2 regions of the Streptomyces sp. NPDC047081 genome follow, and region 2 is predicted to be linked to the other one. Evidence: riboswitches for the same ligand, from Rfam matches in the RefSeq annotation. Region 2 holds a riboswitch; the other holds the start of a gene.
The links. A riboswitch is a leader RNA that binds a small molecule or an ion and turns the genes downstream of it on or off. The one in region 2 is predicted to bind ZMP and ZTP.

Region 1 (4,401 bases), on a different contig from region 2:
CGGCTGGGACCACCTCTCCGGCCGCTTCGTCGACAACCAACTCCGCTTCATCCGCAGCTGCTTCAAGCTCTACCCCTGGGAGTGGCTCACCACGGACGCCTTCGCCGGCCACGTCCTCGACACCCTCGACAACGGCGGCGGCACCGGCACCACCCTGTGGATCGAACCGGCCTGGAAGATGCTCCTGAGCAACAAGGCCCTCCTGGCCGTCCTCTGGGACCTCTACCCCGGCCACCCGAACCTCCTCCCGTCCTACCTCGACGGCCCCCGCGAACTCGCCACGACGACCGGTTACGTCGCCAAGCCCCTGCTCGGCCGCGAAGGCGCCGGAGTGACCGTCCACGAACCCGGCACCGAGCCTGTCCTAGGCGAAGAGCCGTGCTGCTACCAGGAGTTGGCCCCCCTGCCCGACTTCGACGGCAACCGCGTCGTCCTCGGCGCCTGGGTCGTCGAGAACGAGTCGGCGGGCCTCGGCATCCGTGAGTCGTCGGGCCTGATCACGGACGAGTACGCACGCTTCCTGCCCCATGTGATCCGGTGACCGCGGCCTACACCCCGAGCACCGCCCGCAGCTGACCGAGCCCCCAGTCCAGGTCCTCCTTTCCGATCACCAGCGGCGGCGCGATCCGCACCGTCGCTCCATGCGTGTCCTTGACCAGTACTCCGCGATCCATCAGCTTCTCGGACACCTCCCGCCCCGTCCCGTGACCCGGGGCGATGTCGACGCCCGCCCACAACCCCCGTCCCCGTACCGCCGTCACCCGTCCCGTGCCCGCCAACGCCCCCAGCTCGCGGTGCAGATGCCCGCCCAACTCCGCCGACCGGGCCTGGAACTCGCCCGTGCGCAGCATCGCGATCACCTCCAGCGCGACCGCGCACGCCAGCGGATTGCCGCCGAACGTCGACCCGTGCTCCCCGGGCCGGAACACCCCGAGCACCTCGGCGCTCGACACCACCGCCGACACCGGCACGATCCCTCCGCCCAGCGCCTTCCCGAGCACATACACATCCGGCACCACACCCTCGTGCTCGCACGCGAAGGTCTTTCCCGTCCGCCCCAGCCCCGACTGGATCTCGTCGGCGACGAACAGCACGTTCCGCTCCCGCGTCAGCTCCCGCACCCCCGGCAGATAACCGGCCGGCGGCACCAGCACCCCCGCCTCGCCCTGGATGGGCTCCAGCAGCACCGCGACCGTGTTCTCCGTGACCGCCGACCGCAACGCCGTCAGGTCCCCGTAGGGCACGATCTCGAAACCCGGCGTGTACGGCCCGAAGTCCGCCCGCGCCTCCGGGTCGGTGGAGAAGCTGATCAGCGTTGTCGTACGGCCGTGGAAGTTGTTGCCCGCGACCACGATCTTCGCCATCTCCGAGGGCACGCCCTTGACCTTGTACCCCCACTTCCGGGCCGTCTTCACCGCGGTCTCCACCGCCTCGGCGCCCGTGTTCACCGGCAGCACCATCTCCATGCCGCACAGCTCGGCGAGCTGCTCGCAGAACGCCGCGTACCGGTCGTGGTGGAACGCCCGCGACGTCAGCGTCACCCGCTCCAGCTGCGCCTTCGCCGCCTCCACCAGCCGCCGGTTGCGATGGCCGAAATTGAGCGCCGAGTAACCGGCCAGCAGATCCAGGAACCGCCTCCCCTCCACATCCGTCATCCAGGCCCCGTCGGCGGAGGCGACGACCACGGGCAGCGGGTGGTAGTTGTGCGCGCTGTGCGCTTCGGCGGCGGCGATGAGTGTCTCCGTAGTGGTCACGGGATCTCCAGAAGGTGCCGAGTGCTGAGGGTGCCCCCTTTCCTATCGTCGCTCGCATGGTGGACGCGGGACCTCGGCTCTTCGACGCGCCCGGTAGGCTGACCGGCGGGCCGTGACTGGCGCGCTGGGATGGGACCGACCATCGGGGAGCGGCCTGTGTGTGAGCGAGTGCCGTGCGCCTGGGCCAACCGTGAACCGTGAACGCTTCAAGCCACGCCGTCCGGAGGCCGACGACATGTCAGAGCAGCAGCCCCTCTCCACCGAGTCCACCGCCTTCCGAGCCGCCCTCGACGTGATCCGCGCCGTCGAACCCCGGGTCGCCGACGCCATCGGCCAGGAAGTCCACGACCAGCGCGAGATGCTCAAGCTGATCGCCTCCGAGAACTACGCCTCCCCGGCCACCCTCCTCGCGATGGGCAACTGGTTCAGCGACAAGTACGCCGAGGGCACCATCGGCCGCCGCTTCTACGCCGGCTGCCGCAACGTCGACACCGTCGAGTCCCTCGCCGCCGAGCACGCCAAGGAACTCTTCGGCGCCCGCCACGCCTATGTCCAGCCGCACTCCGGCATCGACGCCAACCTCGTCGCCTTCTGGTCGGTCCTCGCCGACCGCGTCGAGGCCCCCTTCCTGGAGAAGACCGGCGCCCGCCAGGTGAACGACCTCACCGACGCCGACTGGGCCGAGCTCCGCCAGGCCTTCGGCAACCAGCGCATGCTCGGCATGTCCCTGGACGCGGGCGGCCACCTCACCCACGGCTTCCGCCCGAACATCTCCGGCAAGATGTTCGACCAGCGCTCCTACGGCACCGACCCGGCCACCGGCCTCATCGACTACGAGGCCCTGCGCGCCTCCGCCCGTGAGTTCAAGCCGCTGATCATCGTCGCCGGCTACTCCGCCTACCCCCGCCTGGTGAACTTCCGCATCATGCGAGAGATCGCCGACGAGGTCGGCGCGACCCTGATGGTCGATATGGCGCACTTCGCCGGCCTGGTCGCGGGCAAGGTGCTGACCGGCGACTTCGACCCGGTCCCGCACGCCCAGATCGTCACCACCACCACCCACAAGTCGCTGCGCGGCCCGCGCGGCGGCATGGTCCTGTGCGACGACTCCCTCAAGGACCAGGTCGACCGCGGCTGCCCGATGGTCCTCGGCGGCCCGCTCCCGCACGTCATGGCCGCCAAGGCCGTCGCCCTCGCCGAGGCCCGCCGACCCTCCTTCCAGGACTACGCCCAGCGCATCGTCGACAACTCCCGGGCCCTGGCGGAAGGCCTGATGCGCCGTGGCGCGACCCTGGTCACCGGCGGCACGGACAACCACCTCAACCTGATCGACGTCGCCACCTCCTACGGCCTCACCGGCCGCCAGGCCGAGGCCGCCCTCCTGGAGTCCGGCATCGTCACCAACCGCAACGCCATCCCCGCCGACCCGAACGGCGCCTGGTACACCTCCGGCATCCGCATCGGCACCCCCGCGCTGACCACGCGCGGCCTCGGCACCGCCGAGATGGACGAGGTCGCCGGCCTCATCGACCGCGTCCTGACCACCGCCGAGCCGGGCACCACCAAGTCGGGCGCCCCCTCCAAGGCCCAGCACATCCTCGACCCGAAGATCGCCGACGAGATCTCCCGCCGCGCCACCGACCTCGTGGCCGGCTTCCCGCTCTACCCGGAGATCGACCTGGGCTGAGCACGCCCCTGGCCGGCCTGCGCTCCCTCTTGAGTTGTCAAGGATCGGCTCTCAGAGATCGATGAGTTCCTGTCGTGGCTCCTCCCGCGGCGGTCCGCCACCCGGCCGGGCCGCCGCGCGGCGTATCAGCAGGCTCCCGCCGACCCCGACCACAACCCCGACAGCCAGCCCCGGCGCCGCCCACCAGACGCTGCCGCGGCCCTCGTCACCCCGTTCCCCGGCAGCCCGCCCCGTGGCGCCTCCCTCCCCGAAGTCTCCAGCCGTAGATACCCCCTCACCCAGTCCGACCAGCACCTTCTCCCGCTCCAGCTGTGCGAACACCGAGCGCGGCGCCCGATGCCAGCGGATGTCGTCGTCGGCCACATCCGGCGCGGGATCGCTGCGTATCCAAGGCGTACCGTCCGTCGCCACGAACAGCTGATCCTGCCGCTCGACAGCCACATCACCGCCCGGCGCCCGGTTCGTCTGCGGCCAGCCCCCGACCCCCGTCAGCCCCCACATCACCGTGAAGGCCACCGGCGGATAACGCCCCTCGCTCCACGCCTCCGGCACCCGCTCCGTCCCGGTGTAGCTCGGTCGCAGCAGCTGCCGCAGCCGGGCGAAGGCCGGCTCACCGGACTGCAGCACCATCGTCCGCCCGGTGCCGCCGGCGACGATCATGGCCAGGTCGGGGACATCCCGGGCCTGGGTCGGTGAAGCCTGCGGATGCTCGGTCATCGCCAGTGCCGCAGATCCCCGCCCCGCAGGCAGCGCGTCGTCCGTAACGGGGCTCGCATAGACCGCTCTGTCCACCGCGACGCCCGCAGCGATCACCCCGTCCGCCGAGTCGCCCACGGCCCCTGCGTCCGCCGAGCCACCCACCGCCCCCGCGTACGCCACCAGCACCCCACACACCACGCACCCCCCGAGCGCCACCACCGCCGGCACCAGTGCTGCAAGCCGCGCCTGCGTCCTCCCCCT
Region 2 (4,401 bases):
CATGAGCAACGACGAGATCTTCGCCGCTGCCTATCGCGAGCACTACTGGGCGGTCAGCCGCTATGTCGCGCGGCGACTGGACGGGCGGACCAGCGAGGTGGAGGAAGTGGTGGCGGAGGTGTTCACGGTCGCCTGGCGCCGCCGGGCCGACCTGCCGGGAGCCCCGCTGCCCTGGCTGTACGGCGTGGCACGCAACTGCCTGGCCAACGCGGTGCGCGGGTACGGGCGGCGGCGCCGGCTGATGGACCGGCTGGGCAACGACGACACCGCGCACGGCCGGCAGGTCGTGATGGGCCCCGAGACCGAAGCGCCCGGCGCCTGGGTGCACGAGGCGCTGGCCCGGCTCTCCGAGGCCGACCGGGAGGTGCTGCGCCTGACGGCCTGGGAGGAACTCGGCGTCGACGAGGTCGCCGTCGCGCTCGGCTGCGGCAAGCGGGCCGCGGCGATGCGGCTGCACCGGGCCCGGCGCCGGCTGAGAGCCGAGATCGACCGCATGCGCCCCACCCTCACGACCGGTACGACAGCCACGAAGGAGCACCACCATGGCTGACGAACTCGAACTCCTGCGCCGCGCGAACCCGATGCCGGTCGACGGCCCCCACTACGGCGACGGACCCCTGGACCACAACGGCGAACGGCACCTCGCAGAGCTGTTGCGGCAGCGGCCCGCCGGCCGCCGCACATGGCTGCGCCGCACGGCGGGGGTCCACCGTGCCCGGTTCGCCTGGGGCCTCGTCGCCGCGGCCGTCGTCACCGCCATCACGCTGACCCTCGTCGTCAGCGGTCCCGGCACGCCGCCCGCGGTGGCCGCACCCCGCCCGCTGGTCGTGCAGGCCGACTCCACCCCCGTACCCCTGAAGGTTCTGGCGGAGCGGGCGGCGGCTGCCGCTGGCGACGGGGAGCCGGAGTTGCGCAAGGGCACGCATGTGCAGTCCTGGAGCATGGGGATGAGTGACGACAAGCCGCCGGTCACCCTCCCGGAGGAGCGGGTCGTGCGCTGGAAGGCGGACGGCAGTCACACCGAGCTCGTGGTGGCCACTGATCCGCGGCACCCGGGTCGGCCGGTGCTGCGCGACGACGGTGGCGATCCCCACCTGGTCGAGGACGGGCACGTCATCAGCCGGCAGAGCTATCCGCCGAGCTGGAGCGACGCCCCGCCGGAGTCCCCGCCGCCGCACGACGTGGACCGGCTGCGCGGCTACCTCCAGGAGGCCGCGTCCCTCCACACCACGCCGGACACCGGTGAACTCCTCGACGCCGTCGACGTGTTGCTCGACCACTGGACCCTCGGCGCCCGAGAGTCCGCGACGCTCGCCCGGCTGCTGGCCGGCACCGAGGGGCTGCGGCCGGTGGGGCAGGTGACCGACCGGCTCGGCAGGCGCGGGCAGGCGTATGTGTACGAGGGGTCCGGTACCCGCCGGATGCTGATCATGGACCCGGCGACGGGCGCCGTACTCGGCCTGGAGACCACGTTCACGCAGGCCGAGCCCGAGTACGGCGTGCGAGCGGGGGATGTCATGGACTACAGCGCCTGGATGCGCTGATCACACCCCGAGCTGCCGGGCGGCGGCGTCCACGGTCTGCTCCAGCAGCGTGGCGATCGTCATCGGACCGACGCCGCCCGGCACCGGTGTGATCAGGCTTGCCCGCTCCACGGCCGAGTCGAAGTCGACGTCGCCGACGTTGCCCGGGTTGTAGCCGGCGTCGATCACGACCGCGCCCGGCTTGATGTCCTCGCCGCGGATCAGGCGGGGCCGGCCGACCGCGGCGACCACGATGTCCGCCTCCCGTACCACCGACGACAGATCCCGGGTGCGGGAGTGGCAGTAGGTCACCGTGGCGTCGCGGGCGAGCAGCAGCATCCCGGCCGGCTTGCCGAGGATGGCGCTGCGGCCGACGACCACCGCACGCTTTCCGGCCGGGTCGACGTCGTACTCGTCGAGCAGCCGCATGATGCCGCCGGGCGTGCACGACACGAACCCCGGCAGGCCGAAGCTCATCGTCGCGAACGAGGCGAAGGTGACGCCGTCGACGTCCTTCTCGGGCGCGATCGCCTCGAACGCGGCTCGCTCGTCGATGTGCTCGCCCATCGGGTGCTGGAGCAGGATGCCGTGCACGGCGGGGTCGTCCGACAACTCGCGCAGAGCGGCGGTGAGTTGGGCGGTGGTCGTGGCCGCGGGCAGTGCCACGTGGCGGGACTCGATGCCGGCCTTGCGGCAGCGGTTCTGCTTCATCCGGACGTAGGTGACGGAGGCGGGGTCCTCGCCGACCAGCACGGTCGCGAGACAGGGCGCCGTGCCGGTGCGCTCGGTGAGGTCGGCCGCCTTCTTGGCGGTGGCCTCGACGATGCGCCGGGCGAGCGCGGAGCCGTCCATGAGACGTGCCTGGGACATGATCCACTCCTGGGCTGTGGTGACCGGATCGCCCAGGCGCACGGCATCGACTCTGCGGGACCGCTCCCCGGTGGTACTCCACCTCAGCGCCAGTCACGGCCCGCCACGAGCCTAACCGACGCTCTCGTCCTCCTTCGGCGAGCCCATCGGATCGATCCCGGCGAGGAAGGCGGTCGCCTGTGCGTTGAGGCGGTCGGCGCCGATCGCGCCGGCCCAGCGGGCGACCTCGGTCGCGAGGGCCCTGGCCCCGGGCTCGTCGCCCGTGTCGCGTGCCAGCATCGCCAGCAGCAGTTGCTGGGAGAGCGTGCCGGGCAGGTTGCCCGCGCCGGCGCCCAGCTCGGTGGCCCGGCGCCAGCGTTCCAGGGCTCGGTCCTGGTCGCCGGTGGCGTGGGCGTGACCGCCGAGGTGACGCAGGGCCTCCCGGGCCAGCAGGGGATCGGCGCCCGACTCGCCGGCCTCCAGCGCGGCCGTGTAGTGGGCGGCCGCGGCGTCGCCCTCGCCGAAGTGGTTGTCGGTGATCAGACCCAGGTACATCGAGGCCCAGCCGCCGCGCACCACGTCCGGGGATCGGTCCCGCAGCGCGTACACCTCGCGTCGAACCGCGGCCAGGGCCTCGGGATCCTTGCCGTCGGGGCCGAAGCACACGGTGCCGTCGATGCGGAGCAGCCCGAAGTAGGTGTGTCGCAGCCGTGCGAAGCCGAGGTCCCAGTCGTCCTCGGGCAGCAGCTGGGCCGCGGCCCCGACACGGGCCGGAGTGAGGTCCGTACCCGCGAACCAGTCGCTCTCCAGGGCGACTTCGGCCGCTGCCAGCGCGAGCCGGGCGCGGTCGGCGGACTCGGTGACGGCGGTCGAGTCCAGCAGTGCGAGGGCGCGGGGCCAGCGGGCCGCGAGGGACAACTCCCGTGCGGAGGCGATCAGTTCGTCGAGATCCACGGATGTGCGCGAAGCACTCGTCGTGTTCGTCATGACGGGAGAAGGTAGTTATGCGGAAAACCATCCACAAGAAAACCACTGCGGGAGACAGACGATGGAGGACTCGGCCGACCGGCACGTCGAGGAGTGGCAGAAGGAACTGGCCTGGATGGACCCGGTCAAGGAGGCGATCTTCGTCCGGCTGGCGTTGCTGGCCCGGCACGCGACACAGGCCCGGCGCGAGGCCCTGGACTCCGACGGACTGCGGCGCTGGCAGTACAAGGTGCTGCTCACGCTGCGGCGGCTCGGCCCGCCGTACACCGCGAGTCCCTCGCTGCTCGCCGAGCGGCTGGGGCTGACCCGGGGCGCGCTGTCGGCGCGGCTCGGGCCGCTGGAGGAGGCGGGGCTGATCAGTCGTACGCACGAGACCGCCGACCGGCGGCGGGTGCGGGTCCGGCTCACCGAAGCCGGAAGTGCCGCCTTCGAGCAGCATGCGGCGACGGAGGAAGCCGGCGAGGTCGCGCTGCTCTCAGCACTGACCGCAGCAGAGCAGCGGACGCTAGCCGACCTGCTGCGGAAGCTGGTCGTGGCGGCCGAGGCCGACCGAGCCGGGCGGTGAAGGTCCAGGTCAGCCGGGTGGTGACCTGGACCCTCGGGGCTCTCCCTACTGCTCGTCCCATGCCTGGATCAGGATTTCCTCGGCGATCTTCCCGTCGCGCAGCGTGATCATCGACTCGGCCAGGACCCGGGTCCCGTCCGCGTACTGGCACGACTGGCTGTAGGCGGCGTGGTCGCCCTGGATGATGCACTGGTCGACCTTGTGCGTCATGTCTCGGCTGTATATGTCCTCGAACAGCGCGCCGATCTCGGCACGGCCGTGCAGGACCTTGGGTTGGCTCGGCTGGGTGTTGCGGTCCACGATGCGCACTTGCGCGTCGTCCGCGTAGAGCGACAGAAGATCCGTCGCCGTGTGTCCTTCGACGCCCTTGCGCAGCGTATCGGCGCTGAAGGCGGTGCTTGCCGCGGTGCCCATGGTTGACCTCCTTCGAGGGCCGCGACCCGGCGAGGAGCGGGCCGCGAAGGGCCTCTCCCTCCG

Region 1: linked by a shared signal. The riboswitch ahead of ABZ848_RS34515 (glycine hydroxymethyltransferase) and the one ahead of ABZ848_RS21600 (bifunctional 5,10-methylenetetrahydrofolate dehydrogenase/5,10-methenyltetrahydrofolate cyclohydrolase) in region 2 are both predicted to bind ZMP and ZTP.

Annotation. Positions count from the first base shown of each region.
Region 1 is NZ_JBEYUY010000023.1:64,815-69,215, forward strand. Features, by position in the region: gene ABZ848_RS34505 (glutathionylspermidine synthase family protein) at 1-541, shown strand, start outside; gene rocD (ornithine--oxo-acid transaminase) at 549-1,754, opposite strand; ZMP/ZTP riboswitch at 1,857-1,946, shown strand; gene ABZ848_RS34515 (glycine hydroxymethyltransferase) at 1,990-3,441, shown strand; gene ABZ848_RS34520 (hypothetical protein) at 3,493-4,158, opposite strand.
Region 2 is NZ_JBEYUY010000010.1:307,289-311,689, reverse strand. Features, by position in the region: gene ABZ848_RS21610 (sigma-70 family RNA polymerase sigma factor) at 2-550, shown strand; gene ABZ848_RS21605 (CU044_5270 family protein) at 543-1,544, shown strand; gene ABZ848_RS21600 (bifunctional 5,10-methylenetetrahydrofolate dehydrogenase/5,10-methenyltetrahydrofolate cyclohydrolase) at 1,545-2,393, opposite strand; ZMP/ZTP riboswitch at 2,417-2,500, opposite strand; gene ABZ848_RS21595 (hypothetical protein) at 2,505-3,359, opposite strand; gene ABZ848_RS21590 (MarR family transcriptional regulator) at 3,421-3,924, shown strand; gene ABZ848_RS21585 (nuclear transport factor 2 family protein) at 3,970-4,338, opposite strand.